Regions from separate parts of the Saccharothrix xinjiangensis genome, predicted to be linked through region 2. Evidence: riboswitches for the same ligand, from Rfam matches in the RefSeq annotation. Region 2 holds a riboswitch; the other holds the start of a gene.
The links. A riboswitch is a leader RNA that binds a small molecule or an ion and turns the genes downstream of it on or off. The one in region 2 is predicted to bind ZMP and ZTP.

Region 1 (4,967 bases), on a different contig from region 2:
CTCAACCAGTCCCCGTCGGTGCCGGTGACCTCGTCGGCGGCGGACGTGGCGGCGGCGCGCCGGCACGACCTGCTGCTGCGGCGGCAGTTCACCGAACCGCTGTTCGCCACCCGCTACCCGGACGACTACCTGGAGACCTTCGCCGGGGTCACCGACGCCTCGTTCCGGCTCGACGGCGACCTGGGGGTGATCTCCCAGCCGCTGGACTACGTGGGCATCAACTACTACTACCGGCAGCACGTGGCCGACGCGCCGCACCGGGACCCGAACCCGGCCACCCGGACGTCGATCGACATCGGCATCGACACCAGCCGGCTGCCCGACGTGCCGCGCAGCGCGATGGGCTGGCCGGTCGAGCCGTCCGGCCTGGTCGAGACGCTGGTGGGGTTGAAGGACCGGTACCCGGACCTGCCGCCGGTCTACATCACCGAGAACGGCGGCGTGTTCCCGGACCGCCCCGGGTTCGTCGACCAGGAGCGCATCGACTTCGTGCGCGACCACCTCGCCGCGGCGCGCACCGCGCTCGACGCCGGGGTCGACCTGCGCGGCTACTTCGTGTGGTCGTTCCTGGACAACTTCGAGTGGGCGCACGGGTACAAGCCCCGGTTCGGGCTGGTGCACGTGGACTACGAGACGCAGGTCCGCACCCCGCGTGCGAGCTTCCACTGGTACCGGGACATGGTCGCCGAGCAGCGGGCCCGCACGGGCGGCGCGACGGGGTGACCGGCGGGCCGCCGCCGTGCGGGAGGCGTGTCCCGCGCGGCGGTGGCGTTCACGCGAGCCCGGCGTTGGCCTCGGCGGCCCGCGCGGTCTGCTCCAGCAGCAGGGCGATGGTCATCGGGCCGACCCCGCCGGGCACCGGCGTGATCAGGCCGGCGCGCTCGCGGGCGGTGGCGTGCTCGACGTCGCCCACGTTGCCCGGGTTGTAGCCGGCGTCCACCACCACCGCGCCCGGCTTGACCCACTCGCCGCGCACCAGCTCAGGCCGGCCGACCGCGGCGACCACGACGTCGGCCTCGCGCACGACCTCGGCCAGGTCGGCGGTCTTCGAGTGGCAGCACGTGACGGTGGCGTCCCGGGCGAGCAGGAGCAGGGCGACCGGCTTGCCCAGGATCGGGCTGCGCCCGACGACCACGGCCCGCCGCCCGGGCAGCGGCACGTCGTAGGCGTCCAGCAGGCGCAGGATGCCGCCGGGCGTGCAGGAGGCGAAGCCGGGCAGGCCGAAGGCCATGGCGGCGAAGCTCCGCGTGGTCACGCCGTCGACGTCCTTGTGCGGCGCGATGGCCTCGAACGCGGCCCGCTCGTCGACGTGGCCGGGCACGGGGTGCTGGAGCAGGATGCCGTCCACGGCGGGGTCGCCGGACAGCTCGGCGAGGAGGCCGACGAGTTCCGCGGTGGTGGTCGTGGCGGGCAGTTCGACGCTGCGCGACCCGATGCCGACGCGGGCGCAGCGGGAGCGCTTCATCCGGACGTAGGTGTGCGAGGCGGGGTCGTCGCCGACGAGGACCGTCGCCAGCACCGGCGGGCGTCCCACCCGCGCCGTGAAGTCCCGGACCCGCTCCGCCGTTTCGGCCAGCGCCGAGGTGGCGACCGACGTGCCGTCCATGATCAGCGCGCTCATCCGTGCTCCTCACCCATGTGAATGAGGGCACCCAGGCGGGCGATGCCTCCTCGACGCGCACTCCCCGGTGGTGACCCACCCGACGCCAGTCGTGCGAAGCCCAAGCTACCACCGGCCCGCGCCCGGGTCAGCGGACCGCGCCGGCCGTCACCGAGGCCACCACCTCGCGCACGGCCGCCGGGTCCGGCGGGTCGCCCCGGCGGTCGGCGAACAGCAGGTGACCGGTGCCGATCAGGGTGGGCGCGAGCGCGTCGATCGCGGCGTCGGGGGCGACGCGGCCCAGGTCGCGCTCCGCGGCGAGGTAGGCGGCGACCATGTCCACGGCCTCGGTGAGCACCGGGACGCCGGCGGGCCAGGTCCGCCGCAGCCGGTCGCGCAGGTCGTCCCGGAAGGTGACGAGGGCGACGATCGCCACGGCCACCGACCGGAACAGGGCGATCAGCGCCTCCGTCAGGTTGTCGACGACGGTCCCGGCGCCGGCGGAGGCCAGCAGGGCGGTGGCGCGGGCGTCCATCCGGTTGACGCGGTCGAGCACGAAGTCGGCCAGGAAGGCGTCGAAGTCCTCGAAGTGCCGGTGCAGGACGCCCTTGGCGCACCCCGCCTCGGCGGTGACGGCCCTGCTGGTCAGCGCACTGGGACCGGCGCTCAGCAGGATGCGCTCGGCGGCGTCGAACAACTGCTCGCGCACGTCCCGGATGGCCACGCCGGTCGGCACCGCGCCCCCTTCGCCGGTTGACGAGTGGGCGCTTGCCCACTCATAGTGGGCGCATGCCCACTGAGTGGACGTTACCCGAACCGCACCGGATCAGGGACGTGGCCGGCTCGTTCGGCGCGGACCCCGACCGCTACGACCGCGCCCGGCCCCGCTACCCCGACGAGGCGGTGGCCGCGATCGTCGCCGCCGCGCCCGGACCCGACGTGCTCGACGTGGGCATCGGCACCGGCATCGCGGCCAGGCAGTTCGAGGCGGCCGGCAGCCGGGTGCTCGGCGTCGACGTCGACCCGCGGATGGCCGAGTGGGCGCGGCGGCGCGGGCACCGCGTCGAGGTCGCGGCGTTCGAGGACTGGGACCCCGCGGGCCGGCTGTTCGACGCCGTGGTGTCCGCGCAGGCCTGGCACTGGGTCGACCCCGCCGCCGGCGCGGCGCAGGCGGCCCGGGTCCTGCGCCCCGGCGGCAGGCTGGCGGTGCTCTGGAACGCGGCCGAACTGCCGCCGGAGGTGGCGGGGGCGTTCACCGACGTCTACCGGCGGGTGCTGCCGGACTCGCCCCTCGCCGGCCGGTCCGACCTGGCCGGGGGCTACGAGGTGATGTGCGACCGGGCGGCCGACGGGGTGCGGGCCTCGGGCGCGTTCGACGAGCCGGAGCGGTGGCGGTTCGACTGGGAGCGGCCCACCACCCGCGACGAGTTCCTGGACCAGCTGCCCACGACCGGCCTGCACACCCTGCTGCCGGCCGAGGTGCTGGAGCGGGTGCTGGAGGGCGTCGGGGCCGTGATCGACGAGGTCGGCGGCCGCTTCACGACGCGCTACACCACCTTCGTGGTCGTCGCCGCGCGGACCGGCGCCGCGTGAGGGGGTTCGCGGCCGAGGGCATCGGCACGGCGCGGCTGGACCTGGTGCCGCTGCGCGTCGGGCACGCCGACGGGATGGCCGCCGTGCTGGCCGACCCGGCGCTGCACGCCTTCACCGGCGGCGCACCGGCCACCCCGGGAGCCCTGCGGTCGCGCTACGAGCGGTTGGCCGGTGGTTCCGGTGACCCCGGGGTGGCCTGGCTGAACTGGGTGGTCCGGCTGCGGGCGGAGGAGCGCCTGACGGGCACCGTGCAGGCCACGGTCACCGGTCCGCTCGCCGAGGTCGCGTGGGTGGTGGGGACGCCCTGGCAGGGGAGGGGCATCGCGACCGAGGCGGCCCGGGGCCTCGTCGACTGGCTCGGCGGGCGGGGCGTGCGGACCGTCGTCGCCCACGTCCACCCCGACCACCTCGCGTCGGCCGCCGTCGCCGCCGCGGCCGGTCTCGCGCCGACCGGCGAGCGGCAGGACGGCGAGGTCAGGTGGCGGCGGGAGTTCGGGACGTGACCCCCGGGCACGACCGGCGCGCGGACGTGGGCGTCCGGCTCACGGCGCCGGCCACGGGTTCGGCACGCAGGTCCGACCGTCCGCGGCGATCGGCACGCCCTGGTCCGTGCCCACCGTGATCGCCGCCAGGTCGTCGTTGGCCGTGCTGAACGTCTGCTGCATCATCACCGGCGCGAGCGCGCCGTCGGCCGGGCACGTCTCGTGGCCTCGACCGAGGAAGTGCCCGACCTCGTGGTTGACCGCGTAGGTGCGGTAACCGCGCAGGTTCCCGGCGAACGCGTGCGCGCCGCGCAGCCACCGCGCCGCGCTCAGGTACACGATCGGCCCGATCCGGCACGAGGTGTCGTAGGGCAGTTCGAAGCCGCACAGCGCCCGCGCGGTCTCCTGCGAGGCGAGCCGGATGCGCAGCTCCGGCGCGCCGGAGGCGTCGACCCGGCGGAACGCGTGCCCGACGGCCCGCCAGCCGCGCGGGTGGGCCAGCGCGTGGTCGACCACGGCGGCGAACGGCCCGTCACCCCGCGGCGGCACGACCCCGTCCTCCACCTCCACCGCGTACGGCGTCCCGGTGTCGCCGAAACCGCCCGGCACCACCCGCCAGGTGCCCGCGCCGCGCAGGGGCACGGGCGGCCCGGCGGGCAGGTCCGCGTCGGTCCGGAACCGGTCGGGCGCCGCGGTGCTCGACGGCGCGCTGGACGTCGTGCCCGCGGTCGACGGCGCGCCGGGGGTTCGCGACGCCTGCGGCGCCGGCCGGCCCGCGGTCGTCGGCTGCTCGTCCTCGTGGAGTTCGAGGGCCACGAGCGCGGTCGCGGCCAGGCACACCCCGGTCAGGTAGGGCACGAACGGCGGGATCCTCACGCGGGCTCCAAACCGGCCGAGCCGTAGGTGCAGGCCGCGTTCCACAGCAGGAACGACGGCGCGCCGACGTCCCGCGAGGCCACGACCTGCGCCTGGATCTCGCCCGGACCGTAGCGGTGACCGAGGGAGAACGCCTGGAGCCAGGGGATGACGGTCGCGCCCGTGCCCTCGGTGAGCCGCACGAAGTGCTCGACCGAGGCCCTGACGATGTCGTACGGCCTGGCGTCGGGGTCGTCCACGCCGTACTCGCCGGGACCCCAGTGCGACGGGTAGACCATCGGCGCGACGTAGTCCACCTGCGCCGAGATGGCCGGGATGTCCTGGGCGATGTCGGTGCCGCTGTTCGCGGCGATGCCGAACACCGACGCCCCCAGGTAGGTGCCCAGCGGCCGCAGCGCCGCCCGGTTGTCCCGCAG
Region 2 (4,967 bases):
TCGCTCTCCGACCCGGTCACGCAGCGGACCGGCAGGCCGCCGAAGTCGGAGTGGATGTGGTCCTCGTGGGCGGCGTTGTACCAGCCGTCCAGCGCGAACCGGAACCGCCGCCGGCACACCGCGTCCACCGCCAGGTAGCGGCGGCGGGTGGCCAGGGTGCCGGAGGCGTGCTCGCGGTCCAGCGGCGAGCAGGTCTGGCCGCCGCTCCACCGCACGTGGTCGAGGTCCATGGCGGTGCCCGCGCCGTGCTCGCCGGGCTTGTTCACGTAGAAGCCCGCCGACACCAGGTAGGTGATGCTGCCGTAGGCCGACGACAGGGACCGCAGGTCCCGGATCCACAGCACCAGGGTGTCGTAGAACCCCTGGGTGGCCTGCCAGTTGCGCAGGGTCGTGTTGCCGCGGCCGGACCGCCAGTAGTAGACCGGGGTGCCGTCGATGCGCTGGAAGGTGATCATCGGGCCGCCTCCGCGGTGATCAGGCGGCCACCGGCCAGCCAGGCCGAGCGGTCGCCGACGACGCCCAGCGCCTTCGCGTCCGCGGGCACGGCGGGTTGCCGCTGCCCCGCGTCGAGCACACCGGTCAGCGGGGTGGCCTCGACCAGTTCGTTGCCGACCCAGCGCACGCCGCCGCCGAGCGCGGCCAGGCCGCGCACCGCGACCCCGTCGAGCCGGGGCCGGGCGGTCCAGGAGACGCCGTCGCGCGAGGTGTGCAGGACGGTGCCCGCCTGGTCGACCGCCGCCGCGACCCAGCCGTCGGCGGTGCGGGCCACCGCGGTGGCGGCCAGGCCGTCGGTCCACTCCAGACCGCGCACGGGCACGGTCGCCCAGCCGGACGCGGTGCGGCGGGCCGCGATGCGGACCACGGAGGCCCGTTCGGCCTTGACCACCGAGCCGAGCGCCAGCCCGCCGCCGACGGCGGTGAACTCCGAGCGCAGGCCGTGCAGGCGGCGTGCCTCGTGCCAGGTCGTGCCGTTGGTCGACTCCCAGATCACGGCGGTCGGGTCGTCGTCGCCGAGCGAGCCGACGGCGACCAGTCGGCCGCCGTCGTCGGCCACGTCGACCAGGGCCGCGCTGCCGAGGCCTTCGGTGATGCGCACCGAACCGCGCTCGTCGAGCAACACCCACTGGCCATCGGACCACAGGAGGAGGTAAGGGTTTCCATCGGGGGCGAGCAGGGCGCCCGCGGTCTTGCCCGGCACGGCGGCTGCCGCCGTCGCGTGGGCCGGTGCTGCGGTGACGAGTGCCGCTGTCGCGGCGGCACTCAGCACGAACGTTCGCCGATCGAGCACGTCAGTCCTTTCGGAGCAGGGGGAAGTGCTGACGTGGCACAGGGCCGGTTGGAAGATTTCCAACCCTGAGTATTGGGTTGGGGCGCAGGGAGGGCAATGGTCCGTTCCGCCCAATGCGTCCACGGGACGGCGCGGCGTGAACGCGCGGCGGGGTAGGATCGGCGCGTTCGCGACTGGCGTGACGAGGGTGGGATCGACCACCGGGGAGCGTGAGGCCGGAACGCACCGCGCGCCTGGGTGCCACGGCAGCGCCCCCGCGCGCGTGGAGGACGTCGTGCACGACCCCGCCATCCCGTCCCTGACCGGCGCCGACCCCGAGGTCGCCCGGCTGCTCCAGGCCGAGGCCCGCCGCCAGTTCGAGAAGGTCCGGCTCATCGCCTCGGAGAACTACGTGTCCACCGCGGTGCTGGAGGCCACCGGCTCGGTGCTGACCAACAAGTACTCGGAGGGCTACGCGGGCCGCCGGTACTACGAGGGCCAGCAGGTCGTCGACCCGGTGGAGGAGCTGGCCGTCGCGCGGGCCAGGACCCTGTTCGGCGTCGACCACGCCAACGTCCAGCCCTACTCCGGCTCACCGGCCAACCTCGCCGTGTACCTGGCGTTCCTGGAGCCCGGCGACACCGTCATGGGCATGGCCCTGCCCGCGGGCGGCCACCTCACCCACGGCTGGGGCGTGTCGGCCACCGGCAAGTGGTTCCGCAGCGCCCAGTACGGGGTGCGGAAGGAGACCGGCGTGGTGGACCTCGACGAGGTCCGCGACCTGGCCCGCGCCGAGCGCCCGAAGGTGATCTTCTGCGGCGGCACGGCCATCCCGCGCACCATCGACTTCCCGGGCTTCGCCGAGATCGCCCGCGAGGTCGGCGCGGTGCTGGTGGCCGACATCGCGCACATCGCGGGCCTGGTCGCGGGCGGCGCGCACCCGTCGCCGGTCGGGCACGCCCAGGTGATCACCACGACCACGCACAAGACCCTGCGCGGCCCGCGCGGCGCCATGGTCCTCAGCGACGCCGGGCACGCCAAGGCCGTGGACAAGGCCGTGTTCCCGGGGTTGCAGGGCGGACCGCACAACCACACCACGGCGGCGATCGCGGTGGCGCTGGGCGAAGCGCTGGACCCGGGCTTCGGCCTGTACGCGCACGCGGTCGTGCAGAACGCCCGCGCCCTGGCCGCCGCCCTGCTCGACCGCGGCTTCGAGCTGGTGTCCGGCGGCACGGACAACCACCTGGTCCTGCTCGACCTGACCACCAAGGGCATCGGCGGCAAGCCCGCGGCCAAGGCCCTGGACCGGGCCGGGATCGAGGCCAACTACAACACCGTGCCGTTCGACCCGCGCAAGCCGTTCGACCCGTCCGGCGTGCGCCTCGGCACGGCCGCCGTCACCACGCGCGGCCTGACCGCGGAGCAGATGCCGCGGGTCGCGGAGTGGATCGACCGCGCCGTGGCCGCGGCGGGCGACGAGCGGGAGCTGGACCGCATCGCCGGCGAGGTGGCCGAGCTGATGTCGGGCTACCCGATGCCGGGCTGGGCCTGAGGTCGTCGGCCGCGCCCGCCCGGTCGCTCGCCGGGCGGGCGCGGCGGTGCCCGAGGTGCGGGGCGAGCCGTCAGGACCGCGCGCGCCCGACGTGGTTGGCGTGCTTGCGCGCGGCGAACCCGTGCGCCTCGGCGAGCAGGGGCCGCAGGGTCTCGAACGTCGCCTCGCTCGGCGTCACCACGCAGACCCAGTGCTGGGAGGCGTAGACCGGGTGCGGCACCAGGCGGTCGCGCTCGGCGTGGTCGTACCCGGTGTCCAGGACGTGGTCCGCGTCGCGCCGCGTGGGCGGTGCGCCGAACAGCGACGTGTAGGTGGCCTTGGTGAGGCCGATGTTGAGCCGGTAGGCGCCGGGGCGGTCGAGGTCCGACACCCGGTCGTGGCGGTCGCCGGTGACGAGGGTGGCGAAGGGCAGCTGCCGCTCCGGCGGCAGGTCCCGGTCGGGGTCGAAGAGGAAGTAGGTGTCGCCGTCGCTTTCGAGCGCGTTGACGCCCTCGAACGCCTCGCAGATGTGTCGCTGGACCTCACTGGCTTCCATGCTTCAAGTGTTTCATTGAACTCCTTGTTGGGACTTCGAGGCGCAAAGCCCCAGGGGAGGTCGCCAAAACCCTCAAATCGCACTTCAAGGTGACGGGGGAGTGCCGGTCAGCCCGCGCCCGGCCGGGCGTACCGGATCGCGTCGGCCAGCCGCGCCACGTCCTCGCGGAACGTCTCGTGCCGCACGCTGACGCCCTCGGCGCCCGGCAGCTGGTCGTGGGGCAGCTCGGCGCCGTCGACCAGCACCGGGATCACCGGCACCGACCGCGTCCGCGCCGTCTCGACGTGGCCCAGCACCGCCTCGGTGGGGGTCCACCCCGGCGCGATCACGGCGAGCAGCACGTCGCACTGCGCCACGTCGCCCACCACCGGCCGGCCGATGTCGCCGAGCCGGTCGGCGATCCGGCCCGCCACGTGCAGGTCCTGCGGCCGGTGGCTGAGGAACAGCCGCGCCGGCCGCCAGGCGGGTGGCAGCTCGATCCCGGCCAGCACCGCGAACGCCCGGTCCCGCACCTCGGCGGCGTCGACCCCGCAGCGGGTCAGCACGTCCAGCGCCAACCCGTCCTCCTCGGTCAGCAGGCCCAGCAGCAGGTGCTCGGTCCCGACCCGCCGCTGCCCCAGCGCGAACGCCTCCCGCACCGCCGCCGCCAGCGCCCGCTTCGCGCCGGGGGTGAACGGCAGGTGCCCGGCTACCACCAGGCCGCCGCGACCCTCGATGGTCCGGACGTGCTCCCGGCAGCCGGGCAGCGACAGGTCGAACGACGCCAGGACGGCCGCCGCCGCGCCGCCCTCGCCGAGCAGGCCGAGCAGCTGGTGCCCGGTGCCGATGGAGGTGTGCTTCAACCCCCGCGCCTCGCGGAGCGCCAACGCGGAGACCTGTCGCGCCCCCTCCGTGAACCGTTCCACCGTCACCCCCTCGTCACGGCTTCGCCCAGCCGGGCCACGTCCTGCCTGAAGCTCTCGTGCCTGATCTCCAGGGCGTTGCGGAACGCCAGCGGGCGCAGGCTCTCGGGCAGCTCGTCCACGCGGGGCATCCGCGCACCGTCCACCAGCACCGGGATCACCGCGACGTCGCGCCGCAGGGCGGCCTCGACCTCCAGCCGCACCACGTCGTCCGCCTGCGCCAGCCGCTGCCTGCCCCGGTCGTCGGTGAGCCCGGCCCACCCGGGCCCGATGACGGCCACCAGCGCGGTGCACCCGTCGACCGCGGTGTTGATGGCCTCGGTGAAATCGGCGCCGGGCCGGATCGAGTGCACGTCGAGGAATACCTCGGCGCGGTCGGCGAGCCAGTCCGCGATCCGACCCGCCACGTGCCGCGCCTGCTGCCTGCGGTAGCTGATGAACACCCTCGGCGACGGCGCGGGCGGCCGGTCGTCGTTGGCCGCCGCCAGCACGCGGTCGCGCAGCACCCGCGGCGGCACGCCGGCCGAGGTGAGGAGGCGCCGGACCCCCGGGTCGTCCACGTCCACCAGCGCGAGCAGCAGGTGGTGGGCGTCGACCGGTTGGGCCGGGGGCACGTCCGCCCGCGCGCGGGCGAGCACCCGCAGCACCTGCGGCGACAGGGTCGGTCCCTCGGGGTCGCCGGGTGGACCGGAAGCCGGGTCGGCGGACGGG

Region 1: another riboswitch for ZMP and ZTP. It lies ahead of ABD223_RS22780 (bifunctional 5,10-methylenetetrahydrofolate dehydrogenase/5,10-methenyltetrahydrofolate cyclohydrolase); the one in region 2 lies ahead of ABD223_RS34180 (serine hydroxymethyltransferase).

The regions. Positions count from the first base shown of each region.
Region 1 is NZ_BAAAKE010000011.1:86,414-91,380, forward strand. It holds gene ABD223_RS22775 (GH1 family beta-glucosidase) at 1-723, shown strand, start outside; gene ABD223_RS22780 (bifunctional 5,10-methylenetetrahydrofolate dehydrogenase/5,10-methenyltetrahydrofolate cyclohydrolase) at 773-1,621, opposite strand; ZMP/ZTP riboswitch at 1,644-1,724, opposite strand; gene ABD223_RS22785 (TetR/AcrR family transcriptional regulator) at 1,749-2,336, opposite strand; gene ABD223_RS22790 (class I SAM-dependent methyltransferase) at 2,390-3,193, shown strand; gene ABD223_RS22795 (GNAT family N-acetyltransferase) at 3,190-3,696, shown strand; gene ABD223_RS22800 (DUF3152 domain-containing protein) at 3,736-4,551, opposite strand; gene ABD223_RS22805 (putative glycoside hydrolase) at 4,548-4,967, opposite strand, start outside.
Region 2 is NZ_BAAAKE010000025.1:102,150-107,116, reverse strand. It holds gene ABD223_RS34190 (extensin family protein) at 1-455, opposite strand, end outside; gene ABD223_RS34185 (hypothetical protein) at 452-1,288, opposite strand; ZMP/ZTP riboswitch at 1,448-1,534, shown strand; gene ABD223_RS34180 (serine hydroxymethyltransferase) at 1,563-2,819, shown strand; gene ABD223_RS34175 (DUF6194 family protein) at 2,890-3,354, opposite strand; gene ABD223_RS34170 (Clp protease N-terminal domain-containing protein) at 3,462-4,259, opposite strand; gene ABD223_RS34165 (toll/interleukin-1 receptor domain-containing protein) at 4,262-4,967, opposite strand, start outside.